4 regions of the Arthrobacter sp. 1088 genome follow, and region 4 is predicted to be linked to each of the others. Evidence: riboswitches for the same ligand, from Rfam matches in the RefSeq annotation. Region 4 holds a riboswitch; each other region holds the start of a gene.

Region 1 (4,425 bases), on a different contig from region 4:
TCATCACCTACTTCGTCGTGTACACACTCGGACTCCTGATCGGCCAGGACATCTGGCAGCGCGTCTTCACGGCCAAGACTCCCAAGGTTGCACGCTGGGGTGGAGCGACCGCCGGCGTTTACTGCATCCTCTACGGTGTGGCCGGTGCCTTGATCGGCCTGGCCGCCCGGGTGGCGCTCCCCAACATTGATGTCGCCAACCTCGGCAAGGACGTGGTCTACGCCGAGGTGGCAACCCACATCCTGCCCATCGGCATCGGCGGCCTGGTCATGGCCGCAGCTGTTGCAGCCATGATGTCCACCGCTTCAGGTGCCCTGATTGCCGCCGCCACGGTGGCCCGCGCAGATGTTGTTCCGTTCGTGGCCAGCTGGTTCGGCAAGACCATCAACACGGACGACACCGAAAACCCCGAGCACGACGTCAAAGCCAACCGTTACTGGGTTCTTGGCCTGGGCATCGTCGCGGTGTTGATCTCCATGGCCGCGCAGGACGTGGTTGTTGCCCTCACCATTGCTTACGACATCCTTGTGGGCGGCCTCCTCGTCGCGATTCTTGGCGGCCTGGTGTGGAAGCGCGGCACTGGTATCGCTGCTGCATGGTCCATGGCAGTGGGCTCGGTATTGACGTTGGCCTTGTTGATTCTGTTCGCCACTGGAGTCATTCCAAGCGTCGACGGCGTCTACGCCAACGAGCCCATCTACTACGGCCTCGCGGCCTCGTTCGTCGCCTACGTGGTGATTTCCCTCCTCACGCCGCCCACCGAACCCGAAGTCCGGGCCGCTTGGGAAAAGCGCGTGGCCGGAGCGGTATCTGACGAATTGCCCTTGGAAGCCCACCCCGTCAGCAGCCACAACGCCAGCTAACGGCCCAGGGCCGCAAGGCATCAGATAAGGACTGAACAAAGCAATGTTCGACGGCGGCGCCGCCCCTTCCCGGGGCAGCGCCGCCGTTGCGCTGTGCGGGGGCGAGCGGATCCGAGGGCCACACTTCTCCCGGACAGCACTCCTCCAGTACAGTGGTCCCAGCTTCAAGAGAGGTGGCGCCAAGCTCCGACTGGCCACACACCAACCCCATGTTCACGGGTGGTTCGGATGAGGAAGCGGCCCGCCCCGGACCAGAGACAACCGAGCGGGCAAGAGCACTCCCCAAAGGAGCAGTCCTTGCCGTACCAAGGCGTTACCACCCCAAGCCAAAGCAGCCCCACCAAAACCGAAGCGCCCACTGTTCCGGTGATTCCCGGCGTCGACCTTGTCCTTGGGACGGTGACGCTGTTCCTGAACGGTGGCCTGGCCCGGTTCCGGCACCCCGAAGCGCGCCTGTTGGCGCATGCCCTTGCCCAGGCTGTGCGTCCATCGCGGTGGTGTGAATCGTCGAGGACGTTGACGGTGACTGTTGCAGCGCTCGGGCGTCCGGCGGGACTGGAGCGGCATTTCACCTTCGGTGAAGACGGCCCTGCCTAAGAAACGGTCCTAGAATTCTTCGTCTTCTTCCCCGCGGAATTCTTCGGTTTCATCCAGGGGGACAACCCGCTCGTCGTCATCCGGGACGTCGATTTCCTCCACCCAGGGTTCGTCGACTTCCTGGTCGTCGCTGTAGTCGTAGGCGGGATCCGACTCGATGGTCTCCCGTTCGGGGTGGTTGGCGTGCGGTTCGGTGGTGTCCATGCTGCAACCTCCGTCTGGTGGGCTGGCAAGCAGCCTGCTGACCGAGTGCGGGGAGGGCCCCCGCCCCTGTCCTTCCATCTGAGCACTGTGCCTGAAGAGGGTCAAGGCAACGGCCCACATGGACCCAGGGAAAGGCTCAAGGCAGAGGATTGCAGCTTCGAAAATTAAGGCATGCCGAACATTCCAACTAAGGAATACCGGCCAAAAATCCGCGCCAATAAGCGGTACAGTGGGCGTGCAATGGGGCTGCAACTACCCCACCCAGCACAGGAGAAAAAGTGCAGAAGCGCCAGGAATCCCACGGTTCGTCGAGCCCCGCTCCGGACCCCGCCCCCGGATCCGGAACACCGTCCCAACCAGCCCGGCCCACACCGGCGGACATCAGGCGCTGGCGTCAATACCTGGCCGACGAGCGTGCCGAAGCCGCCGTCTACCGGGAACTCGCCCAGCGTCGTGACGGCGAAGAACGGCAGATCCTGCTCGCCCTGGCCGAGGCCGAGGGAAGGCACGAGGCACACTGGCTCAAGCTCTTGGGAGAACACGCCGGAATGCCGAAGGGAGCTTCCACCCGCAGCCAGCTGCTGGGCTTCCTGGCCCGGCACTTTGGTTCCGTGTTCGTCCTCGCGTTGGCGCAGCGCGCGGAAGGCCGCTCCCCCTACGGAGCCGAACCTGCCGCGACTCCAGCCATGGTTGCCGACGAACAAATCCACGAAGAAGTTGTCCGGGGCCTTGCCACCCGTGGCCGCAACAGGCTCTCCGGTACCTTCCGTGCCGCTGTTTTTGGCGCCAACGATGGCCTGGTGAGCAACCTTTCACTGGTCATGGGTATGGCAGCAACCGGCGTTCCCAGCCCTGTGGTCCTCATGAGTGGCGTGGCCGGTTTGCTGGCCGGCGCCCTGTCCATGGGTGCTGGCGAGTACGTTTCGGTCCGCTCGCAGCGGGAGTTGCTCAGCGCCACGCTGCCCACGCAGGCAACCCTCACAGCCGCCCCTTCTTTGGACATCGAGCACAACGAGCTTGTGCTGGTGTACTTGGCCCGCGGCATGACCCGTGAGGCAGCCGAGCACCGTGCCGCCGAACGCATGGGACTCTTCAGCTGCGACTGCGATCCCAGCTTCTCCTTGCAACCGGAGAAAGAGCAACCCGCTGACAACCACGAAACCGTGGGGTCTGCCTGGGGCGCTGCGATGTCCAGCTTCTGCTTCTTCGCCTCGGGTGCGGTCGTGCCCATCCTTCCGTTTATTTTCGGCATGACGGGTGTGGCGGCACTGATAGTAGCCGGTGTACTGGTGGGGATCGCGCTCCTGGCGACTGGCGCCGTCGTCGGGCTGTTGTCCGGGACCTCACCGCTGAGCCGTGGCTTCCGGCAGCTGGCGATCGGCCTGGGCGCCGCGGCCGCCACCTACGGGCTTGGCCTCGCGTTCGGAACGATGATCGTCTAGGCGGTAATGTTGGTTCGTCCTCCGCGCGGCCCCGCGTGACCGGGGCGTAGGGAATGGAGAACCGTGGATTCGGAGCAGCCGCCATTGCGCGCGCCAAAACACCGTCGTGCGGGCACAACCCTCCGGATTCTTCGCGGCGTCCTCATGGCCGGTGTCGCCGCGGTGGTGGCTGTCCTTGTCAGCGGTTTGCTCCACGGCGATCCCCGGATCATCGGGCTGTTTCCGGGCGTGGCCCTGCCCAATTCGCCCAAAAGCGAGCCGATCCAACAGACCCCGGCACGCGCCCTGGACGCGCCGCCTCCAGGAATCGACGAGGCCGACGCCCCGCTCGCATCGCCGCCGCCCCCAGCCAACGCCAGCGATTCATATAAGTTCCTGGCAACCAACGACGACGGCACTCCGGTTGGGTACTCGCCGTGCCGTCCCCTGCACTACGTGGTGAACGACGCCACCGCGCCTGAGGGTACGGATTCACTGCTTGCCACCGCAATCGCCAATATTTCCGCGGCGTCCGGAATCCAGTTCATCAACGATGGCAGCACGGATGAGTTGCCCACCACTAAGCGCGAACCTTACCAACCATCCAAATATGGTGACCGGTGGGCACCCTTGCTCATTTCGTGGACCACGCCTGAGACTGCTCCTGCGCTGGCTGAGAGCGTCATCGGCACGGGCGGCAGCACCATGTACTCACTCAACAACGGTCCCAAGAGCTACATCACGGGCAGCCTGGAGCTCGACACCCCGCAAGTGGCGGAGCTTCTGGCCGAGGAGGGCGGTTCGGACTACGTGCTGGCGGTCATGCAGCACGAACTGGGGCACGTCATGGGTTTGGATCATGTTGATGATCCGGTTCAGCTGATGTACCCGGAGATCGGCGCCCCTGACGGTTTGGCTGCCGGCGACCTGAACGGCCTTCACCTCCTGGCCTCGGCTCCTTGCCGCAAGGACATCTGAAGCAGCGCAGCTTCCCAGGAATCGCCATGGACTCGCGGTCCCATGGGTTCTATCCTGACGGAAGCGGCCGACGGCGGCGCCCCACCGTCCGATTGGGCCGTCCCGTGAGGGGGTTCGATGGAACCTTATGGGTCGCCAGAGTGGCCAGACCCCTATCCCCCGCCGCCTTACCACCCGGATGCCAAGCCGCCGCCCAGGCCTCCCATCAAGCACAGCAGCATCGCGGCCATCCTGTTCCTGTTCGGCATCCTTGGTTTGGTCTGCGCCGGCGCCTACTTCAGCGGCGAACTTCAAAGGTTCTGGTCCGATTCCACGACGCAGAGCCAGGCGCCGCGGCCCGGGCTGGTTCCTTTTGGCCAGCG
Region 2 (4,425 bases), on a different contig from region 4:
TGACCTGCGGTTTCCATGTGCACACCGCAGTGGAGTCACCTGAAGAGGGCGTGGTGGTCCTGGACCACATCCGCGACAAACTTGCTGTCTTGACAGCCATCAGCGCCAATTCCCCCTACTGGCGTGGGTTGCCCACGGGTTTCGAGAGCTATCGGATCCAGGCCTGGAACCGGTGGCCAACGTCCGGGCCTTCTGCCGTTTTTGGCTCGTTGACAGCCTACCGGCGCATGGTCCAACGCCTCCTGGACACCGGGGTTCTCCTTGATGAGGGCATGATCTACTTCGACGCCCGCATCTCCCGCAACCATCCCACTGTGGAAGTCAGGGTGGCTGACGTCTGCCTCCGTTCGGAGGACGCAGCCTTGGTTGCGGTGCTTGTGAGGGCATTGGTTGAGACTGCTTCCCTTGAAATGCTCGACGGCGTTGAGCCCGCCTCGGTTCCGACTGCCCTGCTCCGGATGGCGAGTTGGCAAGCGAGCAATTCCGGACTTCGGGGAGACCTCCTGGACTTTGGCGACTTCCGTCCCCAGCCGGCAGCGGACGTGGTCTGGGCTTTGGTGGATTACCTGAGCCCTGTCCTGGATGACCAAGGTGAACTGGAGCTGGTGAAGGCCGGAATCGCGGACGTTCTTGAGCGCGGGAACGGGGCCCGGGAGCAACGCGAAGCAGCAGAGCGTTTCAACAACCGGCAACGTGACGCCCGGAATCCGCCAGGGAGTCCGCCGAGCAGGGAGGCCTTGGGGGCGGTGGTTGGGCATGCGGTGAAGGCGACGATTCGTGGTGCTGCCGCGGATGCACGCAAGGACCCGGCCCCCAACCTGACGGCGCCCATCCTGACGAGGGTCCGCAGGCCTTAGGCTACTGCGGAGTCAGTCCCGTCCCATGTCATCAGGTAAGCCCCCGCCAAACCCTCGACGAGGTAGAACACGAACGGCGGGATGTCCTTCTTCGCCACAAGGATGGCGCCGTAGATGGGCGCGCTGGCTGCGGCCGTGATTCCGATCCACCGTTTGGTGGGCAAGGAAAGAAGGCTTCCACCGAGCGCAGCCAGGGCAAGAACGTGGAGCCCGGAATAGGCAAGGAACGGCGCATTCGATCCACGGCCGTAGGCAAAGCGTTCCAGATCAGCGGCCCGGCGGGACAAACTGGAGACAAAGAGCGGAGCACCTGCCACTAAAGCTGCGGCGGCTGCAACAGCCCAACGCTTCGCCTGTCCGTGCGGAAGACGACGGGCAAAGGCTGCGTATCCCACCGGCACCGCGACTGTTCCAGCAGCAGCGAGGTGCTGGCCGATCACCCAGCCACGCTGGCCGGCCTCAAGCATACGGAGACGTTCAGCGGCATCGGGGGTGATGTAGACACGCGATACAGGCGAGATCCCTGCAAACCACACCGCCGTACCGGCAACGATGACTGCTCCGGCACGGCGATGGGGGTGGTTCCCGCTCATGGCAGCAAGGTTAGACCTGTTTGAGGGCCTTCTCCAGATCCAGAATGAGATCGTCCACGTCTTCCAGGCCAACGGACAAACGGACCACGCCGTCGCTCAGCCCAATGGCCGCACGCCCTTCGGGCCCCATGGCCCGGTGGGTGGTGGTGGCCGGGTGCGTGATGAGGGACTTGGAGTCGCCCAGGTTGTTGGAGATGTCGATGACGCGCAGACCGTCCAGCAACGCAAACGCGGCATCCTTGGCCGAACGCCCGGAGGAGGGCAGCAGCTCGAAGGTCAGCACGGTACCGCCGGCCTTCATTTGCTTGGCCGCCAGCTCGTACTGAGGGTGCGATTTCAGCAAGGGGTACTTGACCCAGCTGATGGCAGGCTGCTGCTCGAGCCATTCCGCGATTTTCAAAGCAGAAGCCGAGCTGTGGTTCACCCGCAGGCCGATCGTCTCCAGGCCCTTGGTCAGCACCCAGGCGTTGAAGGCGGAGAGTGAAGGTCCGGTGTGCCGCATCAACTGCTTGACCGGGCCATCGATGAATTCCTTGGTGCCCAGGATTGCGCCGCCGAGGACACGCCCCTGGCCATCGATGTGCTTGGTTCCGGAGTACACAATGACGTCCGCGCCCAGGTCACCGCAACGCTGGAGCAAGGGAGTGGCAAAGACGTTGTCGACGACGACGGTCGCTCCCGCAGCATGTGCCAGCTCGCTGACGGCGGCGATGTCCACGATTTCCTGCATGGGGTTCGAGGGCGACTCGAAGAATACGGCGGTGGTCGGTTCGGAGAGGGCAGCCCGCCACTGGTCGAGGTCGGGACCGTCGACAAACACGGTCTCTACGCCCCAGCGCGGCAGGATCTCGTTGAGGATCACGAAGCACGAGCCGAACAGGGAACGGGCGGCAACCACGCGATCACCGGCAGCCAGGAGGGCACCCAAGGCGGTGAACACCGCGGACATGCCGGACGCCGTCGCGAAGCATGCCTCGGTTCCTTCGAGCAACCGCAACCGTTCCTGGAACGTGGCTACAGACGGGTTGCCGTAGCGGGAGTAAACGAAGCGTTCGTCCTCGCCGGTGAAGGCGCGTTCGGCGGCGGCAGCGGATTCGTAGACGAAGCCGGAGTTCAGGAAAACGGGTTCGGACGTCTCCTGGAAGTTGGTACGGTCAAGGCCGCCGCGTACTGCCTGGGTGTCAGGGCTCCAGCTGGCGGCATCGGGATTGAAAGTCACTTAGTCGTTCCCCAGGTTGGTTGGCAGGCCGCGGTTCTTCCAGCCGTTGATAGTCCGTTCGCCGTAACGGTCAGGGTCACCTTCGAAGCCCTCAAGCACGTTGTAGGCGGTGAACCCGGCCTGCGTCGCGGCGATGGCGGCCGAGATGGAGCGCTGGCCTGAGCGGCAGATGAAAACGAGTTCCACGCCCTCACCCTCGGGTGCCTGCTGCTGCAGGTCCTCGATGAAGCGGGAGTTGGGAATGCCACCGGCGAGGTTCCACTGAATGAACAGGGGATCATTCTCTGTGGCTTTGGTGTCCGGGATGCCGATGTGGGCCCACTCGGCCTCGGTGCGGACGTCTACCAGGATTGCGCCTTCTTCAAGCTTGGCCCACGCGTCCTGCGGGGTCAGGTCACCTGCGTAACTCATGCGTGTCCCTCGAATGCTTCTTCGTCGTCGTCGTTCTCCAACTGGTCAACAGCATTCGCGACGGCGGCGTCTGCGTTGGCGATGGCAGCGGGCAGGACGACCGCCTGCGCCACGATGACATCCGTGCCATTGAACGTGGCTGCCGGGCTGCCGTGGAGCACGTAGCCGTCGGCGAGGGCCGTGGTGATCCGCTCGCAGAATTCACGGGTATCCGGACCTGTAATCAGGCGGTAGGAGAGTTTTTCTTCAGTGGGTTCAGGCATTGGCTGGTGCTCCTCAGTCACGCTTGCAGTTCGAAGTGTCGATACGCCGAGTAGTCACCTGAGGCACCCCGCCGGAGAGAGGGTTGCCGACCAGCAAGTCAGGGCTTGGCGCTGGTGCTCATTACTCAAGAAAAACGTAACATCCCGCGGCGGCGGCCCGCACTTGCAAGCGGTTACGCGGTCGTCATGTTGCGTAACCGGCCGGTGCTGGAGTAGCAGCCCAAATGTGACGCCCCGGGAGCATAATTGACGCAGTACGACCCCCTGTAACTTCGCAAGAAATCAGGTCGCGGTGAACGGACAAGGCAGCTCTACACTCAAGCCCATGCTGCATTTTGGATGGTTCGTGGGGCACGGTTTTGGTGTCCAGGGATGGGGAACTCCCGGCTACAGCCTGGGCTACGACTGGAAGAAGCCCGCCCTGTATCAAGACGCCGTCCGCGCGTTTGAGCAATCCGGCCTTGACCTCTTCATCATCGAGGACTCCCTTACTGTTCCCGATACCTATGGCGGCACTGCCGAGGTCTCGCTGGCACACGCCTCCTTTGCGCCCAAACATGATCCTTTGGCTCTGGTGCCGTACCTTCTGTCCGCCACCGAGCACCTTGGAATCGTCCCGACGGTCAGTGCATCGTTCTATCCGCCTTTCACTGCGGCCCGCCTCCTGGCCACGCTGCAGCACTTCTCCGAGGGGCAGTTGGGATGGAACGTCGTAACTTCCGGCAGCGACCTCGCAGCACAGAATTACGGTTTGGACCAGCAGATTGAACACGACCTTCGATATGAGAAGGCGGAGGAATTCGTCGACGTCGTCCGGAGGCTTTGGCGGAGCTGGGAACCGGACGCCGTCCTTGAGGACGTTGAGGCCGGCGTGTTCGCCGACCACACCAAAGTGCACCCCATTAACCACCAGGGTGACTTCTTCAAGGTCCGCGGTCCCCTCAACACCGCACCTCTGCCGGAGGAGCCCGTACTGGTGCAGGCCGGCGCTTCTCCCCGCGGCAAAGCGTTCGCGGGTGGGCATGCAGACGTGGCGATCGCCTTGGCCCGTGGCGTTGACGGCATGAAGGCCTACCGGGATT
Region 3 (4,425 bases), on a different contig from region 4:
TTCCACGTTCGGTCAGCGGAATGCGGTAGTCCGGCACGCGGTTGTAGATTGACGTGTCGGCATTCGCGGCGGACTGGCCGTGCCGGATCATGAAGATTCTCCCTGGGGCACTCATCCCACCAAGCATAGGGTCTGCCTACGGGTGGAGCGGGAACGTGCACACTTCACGGCAAAGTGGCAGGAACTGCAGGCAAGATAGGTACATGCTCCTCGCTTCCCGCCGCCGCCTGCGCGCCGAAGTACTCATCGTACTGGGCCTGTCTTTGGGCCAATCAGCTGTGTATTCCGTGGTGCAGCTCCTGGACAAGATGACGCGGGCGCCGCTGTCCGAGGCAACCTCCACTCTTAACAGGTCCCAAAGCACCCGCGAGTACTTCGACCTCACGTATCAACTACTGGACATTGTCTTTGCTTTGGTGCCGGTGGTCCTGGTGTTCTATTTCCTGTCATCGCATGTCCAGGGTGGGCGCGAAGGCGCAAGTGGCTTTGCCCGGCTGGGGTTCAACTTCGCGCGCCCCGGCAAGGACCTTTTGCACGGATTGGGACTCGCGGCAGGCATTGGCATCCCGTCACTTGGCTTGTACGCGGCCGGCCGCGCCCTCGGAATCACTACCGCCATTGTGCCCAGCGGCCTGGAGGCTTACTGGTGGACAGTGCCTGTGTTGATTCTCTCCGCGATCCGCCACGCGATCGTTGAGGAAGTGATCGTCGTGGGATACCTCATGGACCGTTTCGGAAAATTCGGTTGGAGCACGCCGCTGGCCATTGTCGTGAGCGCGGCCCTTCGCGGCAGCTACCACTTGTATCAAGGCTTCGGGCCGTTCATCGGCAACTTCGCCATGGGCTTGGTCTTCGCCTGGATCTATACCAAGACGAAGCGGGTGATGCCTTTGGTCATTGCGCATGCGCTGCTGGACATCGTCGCGTTCGTTGGCTTCAGCCTCTTCGGCAAGGCGATAGGCCTGGGCTAGGCACCCTTAAAGCCAGGGGACCCTTAACCAGGGCACCGTTAAAGAGAAATTCGGCCGCCATCGGTGGGTGACGTCGTTGGCACTCGCTGATGGCGGCCGAAGCTTGACCGGACACACTGGACCTGTGACCCAACATGCTGGACTGGAGGGGACCAGGCCCCAGGGAAGGTGTGCGTCAGATGGTGACGGCGCCGGATGCGGTTTCGAAAGTGACGGACATGATGCCAGGCGTACCGTGCGGGGCCATCCACTGGACAGCGACGTCCTCAAGCGGCTTCTCGACGGGCTCGCCCAGCCATTCGGTAACGCGTTCCGCCGAGCCGGCAATGGTGAGGCTGGACATCTTGACGTCACTCTCATAGACCTTGGACGGGTGCAGTGAGGGATCGCCCTCCCACTTGAGCAGGTAAGGCACCTGGGGATCGGCGATCAAGCCGAGAATGCCGATCTGCTGCCATACGAGTTCGCGGCCATCCGGGAACTTGCGGTTGCCCGGAACTGCGGACCGGCCGAGGCGTTCCTCGAAGGGGGCGAGGTCGTCAACGGCGACGCACCAGCCCATCCAACCGCCGCCTGCCGCCGAGCGTGCGCGGACTGCCTGGCCAAAGGGTGCCTTGTCGGAAGCAGGGTGGTCCAGGACCTCTACGACTTCCAGGTATTTGTTATCCGCCAAGGGAATGATCATGTTCCGGGTACCGAAGCGCGGGTGCACTCCGCCCCGGACTGCGTCCACTCCCAGAGCTGCGGAAATTCGTTCGGTGGTGGCCAAAAGGCCATCTCGTTCACAAGCGTAAGAGACGTGATCCATGCGCATGGCTTCATCTTGGCACTTTGTGATCGGGGTCTCAGCTAAGGGAAGCCTTACTAACATGGGATGTTATTGTGCGCCGCCGGAACGCTTCACGCCGGGTCGCGTAAAGACTGAAAAATACTGCCTTCGTCACAAAGCTGTCCAAGTGTCCGGACGCTTCCTAGACTGGCTCCAGCCCACGCCTACAGCGATCAACGGCAAACCCGCGCGCCACGAAGAGGAGAACCCAATGTCCCAAGGATGGTCTTTCGAAACCCGCCAGATCCACGCAGGGCAGGAGCCCGACTCTGCCACGGGGGCGCGGTCGCTTCCGATCTACCAGACCACGTCCTTCGTTTTCCCGAGCGCAGAGTCCGCAGCCAACCGCTTTGCACTGGCCGAGCTCGCCCCGATCTACACGCGGATCGGCAACCCAACACAAGACGCCGTGGAGCAGCGGATCGCCAGCCTCGAAGGCGGGCTGGGCGCGTTGCTCCTTAGCTCAGGACAGGCCGCGGAAACCTTCGCTATCCTGAACATTGCCGAGGCCGGAGACCATGTCGTCGCGAGCCCCAGCCTCTACGGTGGCACCTACAACCTGCTGGCGCACACTCTGAAGAAGTTCGGCATCTCCGTGACGTTCGTGGAGGATCCGGACAACCTGGACCAGTGGCGGGACGCCGTGCAGCCCAACACCAAGCTGTTCTTCGGCGAGGTTGTGTCCAATCCGCGCCAGGACGTGCTGGACATCGAGGGTGTTTCACGCGCTGCGCACGAGGCTGGCGTGCCGCTCATCGTGGATAACACGCTCTCAACCCCCTACCTCATCCGTCCCATCGAGTGGGGTGCGGACATCGTGGTGCACTCGGCTACCAAGTATCTGGGCGGCCACGGCGCGGCGATCGCCGGCGTGATCGTGGACTCCGGAAACTTTGATTTCGGCAAGGACCCGGAGCGCTTCCCCGGATTCAATACTCCGGACCCCAGCTACAACGGACTCGTTTACGCCCGGGACCTTGGCAAGGATGGCGCGCTCGGAGCCAACCTCTCCTACATTCTCAAGGCGCGCGTGCAGTTGCTGCGCGATCTGGGTTCGGCGGTTTCCCCGTTCAACGCCTTCCTCATCGCCCAGGGCCTGGAAACCCTGAGCCTGCGCGTCGAGCGTCACGTCTCGAACGCCACCAAAGTGGCTGAATGGCTGGAAGCCCATGACGACGTCGAATCGGTTGCCTTTGCGGGCCTGCCGTCCAGCCCTTGGTACGACCGCGGCCGTAAGTACGGGCCAAGGGGTACCGGTGCAGTGGTGGCATTCAACATCAAGGGTGGCGTCGAGGCCGGCAAGCGATTCGTGGACGGCCTGGAGTTGCACTCCCATGTTGCCAACATCGGTGACGTCCGCTCGCTGGTTATCCACCCGGCGTCGACTACCCACAGCCAGCTCACGGTCGAACAGCAGCTGGTTGCGGGCGTGAATCCAGGCCTTGTCCGCCTCTCCGTGGGAATAGAGCACGTGGACGACATTATTGCTGATCTTGAGGCCGGTTTCCGGGCTGCCAAAGGCGCTTAATCGCGCTGCTGGGGGAGCGGCCGCCCGCCGTCGAAAATTCGCCGGGCGGCCCTTCGCGGTGCGTGTTCCTGAACGAAGCGGCGCCAAACCGTCACACAGCTGTCACATTCTTCGCCAAGACAGCGGTATTTTTCCTAGACTCTACGTATTAGGTCATGAGTGCCAGCGACAGCCCCGGCTTGCTGGCCGGCAACCCTCCTCCGCGGTGGGGTGCCCCGGGTGAAGACCTGGCCTGTCGCACGCAAGGCGGCAGGCAAGCGCGAGGTTAGGTGTCAAAGGAATGACCATTACTGCTACAGCACCCCCCAAACCGGGCAAAGAAGACGGGACGGTCAAGTACGCCGGCGTAGGTTCACTGGAACTTGAAGCCGGCGGTTTTCTCCCGGATGTTGTGCTTGCCTACGAAACCTGGGGGCAGTTGAATGCGGATGCGTCCAACGCAGTCCTGGTTCAGCACGCACTGACGGGCAGCACGCATGTGGCCCGCGGTGCTACTGATGAGGAAGGCTGGTGGGAGCAACTCGTTGGTCCCGGCGCGACGATCGACACCAACCGGTTCTTCGTTATCTCCATCAACATTGTCGGCGGCTGTTACGGCAGCACGGGCCCATCGTCAGAGGCGCCGGACGGACGGCCCTGGGGATCCCGCTTCCCACTGATCACCTTGCGCGACAGCACGGTGGCTGAAGCCCGGCTCGCGGATGCCTTGGGGATCAAGGCATGGCACGCAGTCCTTGGCGGTTCCATGGGTGGGGCGCGGGCACTTGAGTGGGCGGTCACCTTCCCTGAGCGTGTTCAGCGGTGCGCGGTTATTTCTGTGGGCGCCTACAGCACAGCCGAGCAAATTGCTTTCGCCCAGTCGCAGACGCTCGCCATCCGCCAGGACCCGAACTTCAACAACGGCGATTACTACGGTGGACCAACTCCTGAGGCAGGCCTTGCCCTGGCCCGACGGATAGCGCACATCACGTACCGGTCAGCGCTGGAGCTTGATGTCCGCTTCGGCCGGGAAGCCCAGCACCAGGAGACGCCCCTGGCCGCTGCGGTCCTGGGGGAGCGTGGCCGCTACCAAGTGGAAAGCTACCTCGACCACCAAG
Region 4 (4,425 bases):
GGGCGCGGACCCGCGTTTGGAAGCGAAAGAGACCAAGGAATTGGGTACGGTCAACTAAGTGTCGGCGCAAGGCGATCCAACCGCAGGGAACGTTTCACGATAGTTTGGTGGCATGACCCAACCCGTTTCCAGCTACAACGACGACCTGCGACTGGCCCACGTGCTGGCGGATTCCGTGGACGCCCAAACCATGGACCGCTTCAAGGCCTTGGATCTGCAGGTCGAGACCAAGCCTGACCTTACGCCCGTGACGGATGCCGACAAGGCTGCGGAAGAAGCCATCCGCGGCCAATTGTCGCGCTCGCGCCCCCGTGACGCCGTCCTCGGCGAGGAGTTCGGCAGCAGCGGCCACGGCTCCCGGCGTTGGATCATCGACCCCATCGACGGCACCAAGAACTTTGTTCGGGGCGTTCCCGTGTGGGCTACCCTGATCGCGCTCGTTGACGAAGGCGAGCCCGTCGTTGGAGTTGTCAGCGCCCCCGCGCTGGGCAAGCGCTGGTGGGCAGCAAAGGACATGGGCGCCTACATGGGCCGCTCCCTGGCATCAGCCACCCGGCTCAGGGTGTCCAACGTTTCGCGGTTGGCCGATGCTTCAATGTCATATTCCAGCCTCTCCGGTTGGAAGGAACGCGGCAATCTGGACGAGTTCCTGGGGTTGACGGAAGACATCTGGCGCACGCGCGCCTATGGCGACTTCTGGTCCTATTGCCTGGTAGCCGAGGGGGCTGTTGACATCGCCTGCGAGCCAGAGCTGAATCTTTACGACATGGCAGCACTGGTTCCCATCGTGACGGAAGCCGGCGGCCGCTTCACCTCATTGGAAGGCGAGGACGGCCCCTTCGGCGGCAACGCCCTGGCCACCAACTCCATCCTCCATTCGGAGGTCCTCAAGCGGCTAAACCCCGCATTGGATGACCTCCTCTGACCCGGCGGACCAACAAGCCAACCGGCTGAGCATAGAATTTTCGACGGCGGAAGCCTCATTTTCGGGGCATCCGCCGTCTTTTCTTCGCCCAAAACCCGGTTTCCGGACCCTTCGTAACAATCTGCTTAACAAAGCGAAGCGACTTTGGAGCAGGCCAGATGCGTGGCCTAACCTCTTTACAGGTCACGAGTGCCAGCGCTAAACCCCGGTTTGCTGGCCGGCAACCCTCCATTCGCGGTGGGGTGCCCCGGGTGACGACCTGGCCGGTCCGGAACGGATACGGCAAGCGCGGATCCCCATAGGGGGTCCCTCTTGAGTGAGGTCCCATGAGCACTGCTACGTTCAACTCCACCGTTCTGCCGTCCCTTGCGGTCGAAGAAGCAGCGCACGAAGCCGCTGCGGGCAGGCCCCTGGCCGCCGTCACAGGCGCGGAGCTGCAAGCGCCCCTGATCCAGGGTGGCCACGTCCGCTACGCCAACCTCGACTACGGGGCATCCGCTCCCGCGTTGACCATCGTTTCTGCGTATCTCAACGAGATCCTCCCCTACTACGCCAGTGTCCACCGCGGCGCGGGCTACGCTTCCCAGATCAGCACCTCGGTCTACGAGAACTCCCGCGACATCGTCCGTGAATTCGTTGGCGGCCGTCCGGATGATTCCGTCATCTTCACCCGGAACACCACGGACTCGCTGAACCTGTTGGCGGGCTGCCTCCCGCAACTCGACGGTAAGCCAACGGGCGAGGTCCTTTACCTGGACATCGAGCACCATGCCAATCTTCTTCCCTGGCAGGGCGTCCCCCACCGCAGTGTCGTAGCTGCTTCGACACTGACCGCTACCTTGGCCAAGCTCCGCGAGGAACTCAGCCAAGGCGGCGTATCTCTGCTGGCGGTCACCGGTGCCTCGAACGTGACCGGTGAAATCCTGCCGATCGCCGAACTCGCAGCACTTGCACACGAATACGGTGCCAGGATTGTGGTGGACGCCGCGCAGCTTGCTCCCCACCGCCGCATCAACATCGCCGCCGCAGACGTCGACTACATCGTGTTCTCCGGCCATAAGCTCTACGCTCCGTTCGGCGCCGGCGTCGTTGTGGGCCGTCCCGACTGGCTCGACGCCGGTACCCCCCACCTGGCCGGCGGAGGCGCTGTTCGTGAGGCGCGCCTGGACTCGGTCAGCTGGGCCTCAGGTCCCGCCCGCCACGAGGGCGGCTCCCCCAACGTCCTCGGTGCGGCAACATTGGCCCGGGCGACACAGGTGCTCGCCGGCTTGGATCAGGATGCCTGGCATGCCCATGAAGCTGGAATCCGCTCCTACCTCGTACAGGGACTTGAAGCAATCGACGGCGTGACGGTCCACCGGATCTTCAGCGACTCCGAGGACACCATCGGCGTGGTCAATTTCTCGGTGGAAGGATTCGACGCCGGACTGGTCGCCGCCTACCTCGCCGCCGAACACGGTGTAGGACTTCGTGACGGCCGCTTCTGCGCCCATCCCCTCCTCAAGCGGCTGGGCCTGCCGTCCGGCTCACTGCGAGCCAGCTTCGGCGTGGGCTCCCGCCTGGAGGATGCCACACGGCTGCTGGCTGGAATCGAGGAACTCAAGCGCACGGGTCTCGGCTGGGACTATGTAGTGGACGAAGGCCGCTGGGTGCCGGCCAACGACCACCGCAGCTACCCGGAATGGGCACCAAACACGCCCGGCACCGCAGGGGCTGCACCCTGCACCATTGACTGACACAGCACTATTGACTGAAACAGCACGGTTGCGGATGTACACGTACTGTGCGGTAAATTCGTAGGGTAACCGGCGTTCGCGGTAAAGGAGTCTGTGCGTGGCCGTGCCTTCCCGTAGTGTTTCCGGCGGAAGTGTTTCCGGCAGCGCTGGCAGGCCAGGTGGTCCCAAGCTGCATGCCACGCGCCGCCACGAACTGGGCCAGAGCTTCCAGGACGGCGGCGAACACTACGATCGCGTTCGGCCCGGCTACCCCGCAGACTCAGTGGTTTGGCTTCTTCCTCCTGGAGCGAAGTCCGCCGCGGATATTGGTGCAGGCACAGGAAAATTCACAGCACTGCTCGTGGAACGCGGCCTGCAGGTGGCCGCCGTCGATCCTTCCACAGACATGCTGGAGCAACTTCGAAAGTCCTATCCCGGCGTTCAGGCGTTGGAGGGTACGGCCGAGGCAACAGGGTTGGCGGACTCAGCATTCGACGTCGTCAGCGTTGCCCAGGCCTGGCACTGGTGTGACCCGCTCAAGGCCAGCACGGAGATCGCCCGCATCCTTCGCCCCCACGGAGTTCTTGGCCTGGTGTGGAACCAACTGGACACCTCTGTGCCCTGGGTCCATCGGCTATCACGCATCATGCACGCCGGAGATGTGCACAAGCCCGGCTTCCGGCCAGTTATCGGACCGGAATTCACGGACTTGGAGAGCCATCTCACCAACTGGGAGGACGCCGTGTCTCCGGAGGACATCATGGAGCTCACGAAATCGCGCAGCTACTACCTCCGCGCCAATGAAGCCACCCGCGCAAAGGTCATGGGCAACCTGGCGTGGTACCTCTACGATCATCTCGGCCATGCCCCTGGCCAACGACTGGGATTGCCGTACGTGACGACTACCTGGCGGGCCCGCAAGATCCACGGCGCCCCGCCACGGTAGGCTTGGTGTGTGAAGACCAGTACGCCCTCCTCCTCTATCGAGGACTACGTCAAGGTCATCTACTCCTATACGGAGTGGCAGGACAAACCAATTACGTCCTCGCAGCTTGCCCTGCGGCTTGGCGTTGCCAATTCCTCGGTGTCTGAAATGGTCCGCAAGCTCAAGGACCAGGGCTTGGTGGACCACCAACCCTACAGCGCCATCAGGCTGACTCCGGAGGGCATGCGGCTGGCGCTGTCCATGGTCCGGCGCCACCGCCTCATTGAGACATACCTCGTGGACGAACTCGGTTACAGCTGGGATGAAGTCCACGATGAAGCTGAGATGTTGGAACACGCGGTGTCCGATACGTTCATCGAGCGCATGGCCGCCAAGCTTGGCCACCCCCTGCGGGATCCTCACGGTGACCCCATTCCCTCGGCTGACGGATCCGTGGAGCTCCCTCACGCGTACCGCATGATCGAGTTGGACGAAGGCCACTCAGGCCGCATCACTCGGATCAGCGACGAAAATCCTGATCTTCTTCGGTATCTCGCGTCGGAAGAGATCACCTTGGACGCTCCTGTGGAGGTGGTGGGACGCAAACCATTCGGCGGAGCCCTGGTGGTTCGGATCGGCAGCGGAGCCCAACGGCGCGAATTCGATCTCGCGGATGAAGTTACAGCGGCACTTTGGGTCCAAAGCGCCGAAGTCCACGAAGGCTGCGTGCTTCCCGCGCGCTGACCCGATGCGCTGCCCGGGCTAGCTACGCTGGCTGGCCGAGCCGCCGTCGTCGGACGCAGTATCCGTGGCGCTGTCAACGGTAGCTGCCGCTTCGGGCTGTGGGTTGCGGATCCCGA

What was found. Region 4 has a riboswitch for S-adenosylmethionine ahead of J2Y41_RS13015 (aminotransferase class V-fold PLP-dependent enzyme). Riboswitches for the same ligand answer to the same signal wherever they lie in the genome.
Region 1: it holds a riboswitch for S-adenosylmethionine, as region 4 does, so the genes downstream of both, J2Y41_RS05695 (hypothetical protein) here and J2Y41_RS13015 (aminotransferase class V-fold PLP-dependent enzyme) in region 4, are expected to answer to the same signal.
Region 2: it holds a riboswitch for S-adenosylmethionine, as region 4 does, so the genes downstream of both, J2Y41_RS11815 (DUF1737 domain-containing protein) here and J2Y41_RS13015 (aminotransferase class V-fold PLP-dependent enzyme) in region 4, are expected to answer to the same signal.
Region 3: it holds a riboswitch for S-adenosylmethionine, as region 4 does, so the genes downstream of both, J2Y41_RS07810 (homoserine O-acetyltransferase) here and J2Y41_RS13015 (aminotransferase class V-fold PLP-dependent enzyme) in region 4, are expected to answer to the same signal.

What each region holds. Positions count from the first base shown of each region.
Region 1 is NZ_JAVDSM010000003.1:153,924-158,348, reverse strand. It holds gene J2Y41_RS05700 (sodium:solute symporter) at 1-863, shown strand, start outside; SAM riboswitch class IV at 1,026-1,145, shown strand; gene J2Y41_RS05695 (hypothetical protein) at 1,161-1,460, shown strand; gene J2Y41_RS05690 (hypothetical protein) at 1,470-1,664, opposite strand; gene J2Y41_RS05685 (VIT1/CCC1 transporter family protein) at 1,943-3,106, shown strand; gene J2Y41_RS05680 (matrixin family metalloprotease) at 3,251-4,063, shown strand; gene J2Y41_RS05675 (matrixin family metalloprotease) at 4,181-4,425, shown strand, end outside.
Region 2 is NZ_JAVDSM010000006.1:268,349-272,773, reverse strand. It holds gene J2Y41_RS11835 (glutamate--cysteine ligase) at 1-857, shown strand, start outside; gene J2Y41_RS11830 (hypothetical protein) at 854-1,450, opposite strand; gene J2Y41_RS11825 (O-succinylhomoserine sulfhydrylase) at 1,461-2,669, opposite strand; gene J2Y41_RS11820 (rhodanese-like domain-containing protein) at 2,670-3,080, opposite strand; gene J2Y41_RS11815 (DUF1737 domain-containing protein) at 3,077-3,343, opposite strand; SAM riboswitch class IV at 3,358-3,469, opposite strand; gene J2Y41_RS11810 (NtaA/DmoA family FMN-dependent monooxygenase) at 3,636-4,425, shown strand, end outside.
Region 3 is NZ_JAVDSM010000004.1:225,525-229,949, forward strand. It holds gene J2Y41_RS07790 (histidine phosphatase family protein) at 1-91, opposite strand, end outside; gene J2Y41_RS07795 (type II CAAX endopeptidase family protein) at 204-971, shown strand; gene J2Y41_RS07800 (VOC family protein) at 1,147-1,785, opposite strand; gene J2Y41_RS07805 (bifunctional o-acetylhomoserine/o-acetylserine sulfhydrylase) at 1,973-3,328, shown strand; SAM riboswitch class IV at 3,480-3,594, shown strand; gene J2Y41_RS07810 (homoserine O-acetyltransferase) at 3,609-4,425, shown strand, end outside.
Region 4 is NZ_JAVDSM010000007.1:170,533-174,957, reverse strand. It holds gene rsgA (ribosome small subunit-dependent GTPase A) at 1-58, shown strand, start outside; gene hisN (histidinol-phosphatase) at 113-925, shown strand; SAM riboswitch class IV at 1,107-1,220, shown strand; gene J2Y41_RS13015 (aminotransferase class V-fold PLP-dependent enzyme) at 1,252-2,661, shown strand; gene J2Y41_RS13010 (class I SAM-dependent methyltransferase) at 2,765-3,586, shown strand; gene J2Y41_RS13005 (metal-dependent transcriptional regulator) at 3,596-4,309, shown strand; gene J2Y41_RS13000 (MFS transporter) at 4,328-4,425, opposite strand, start outside.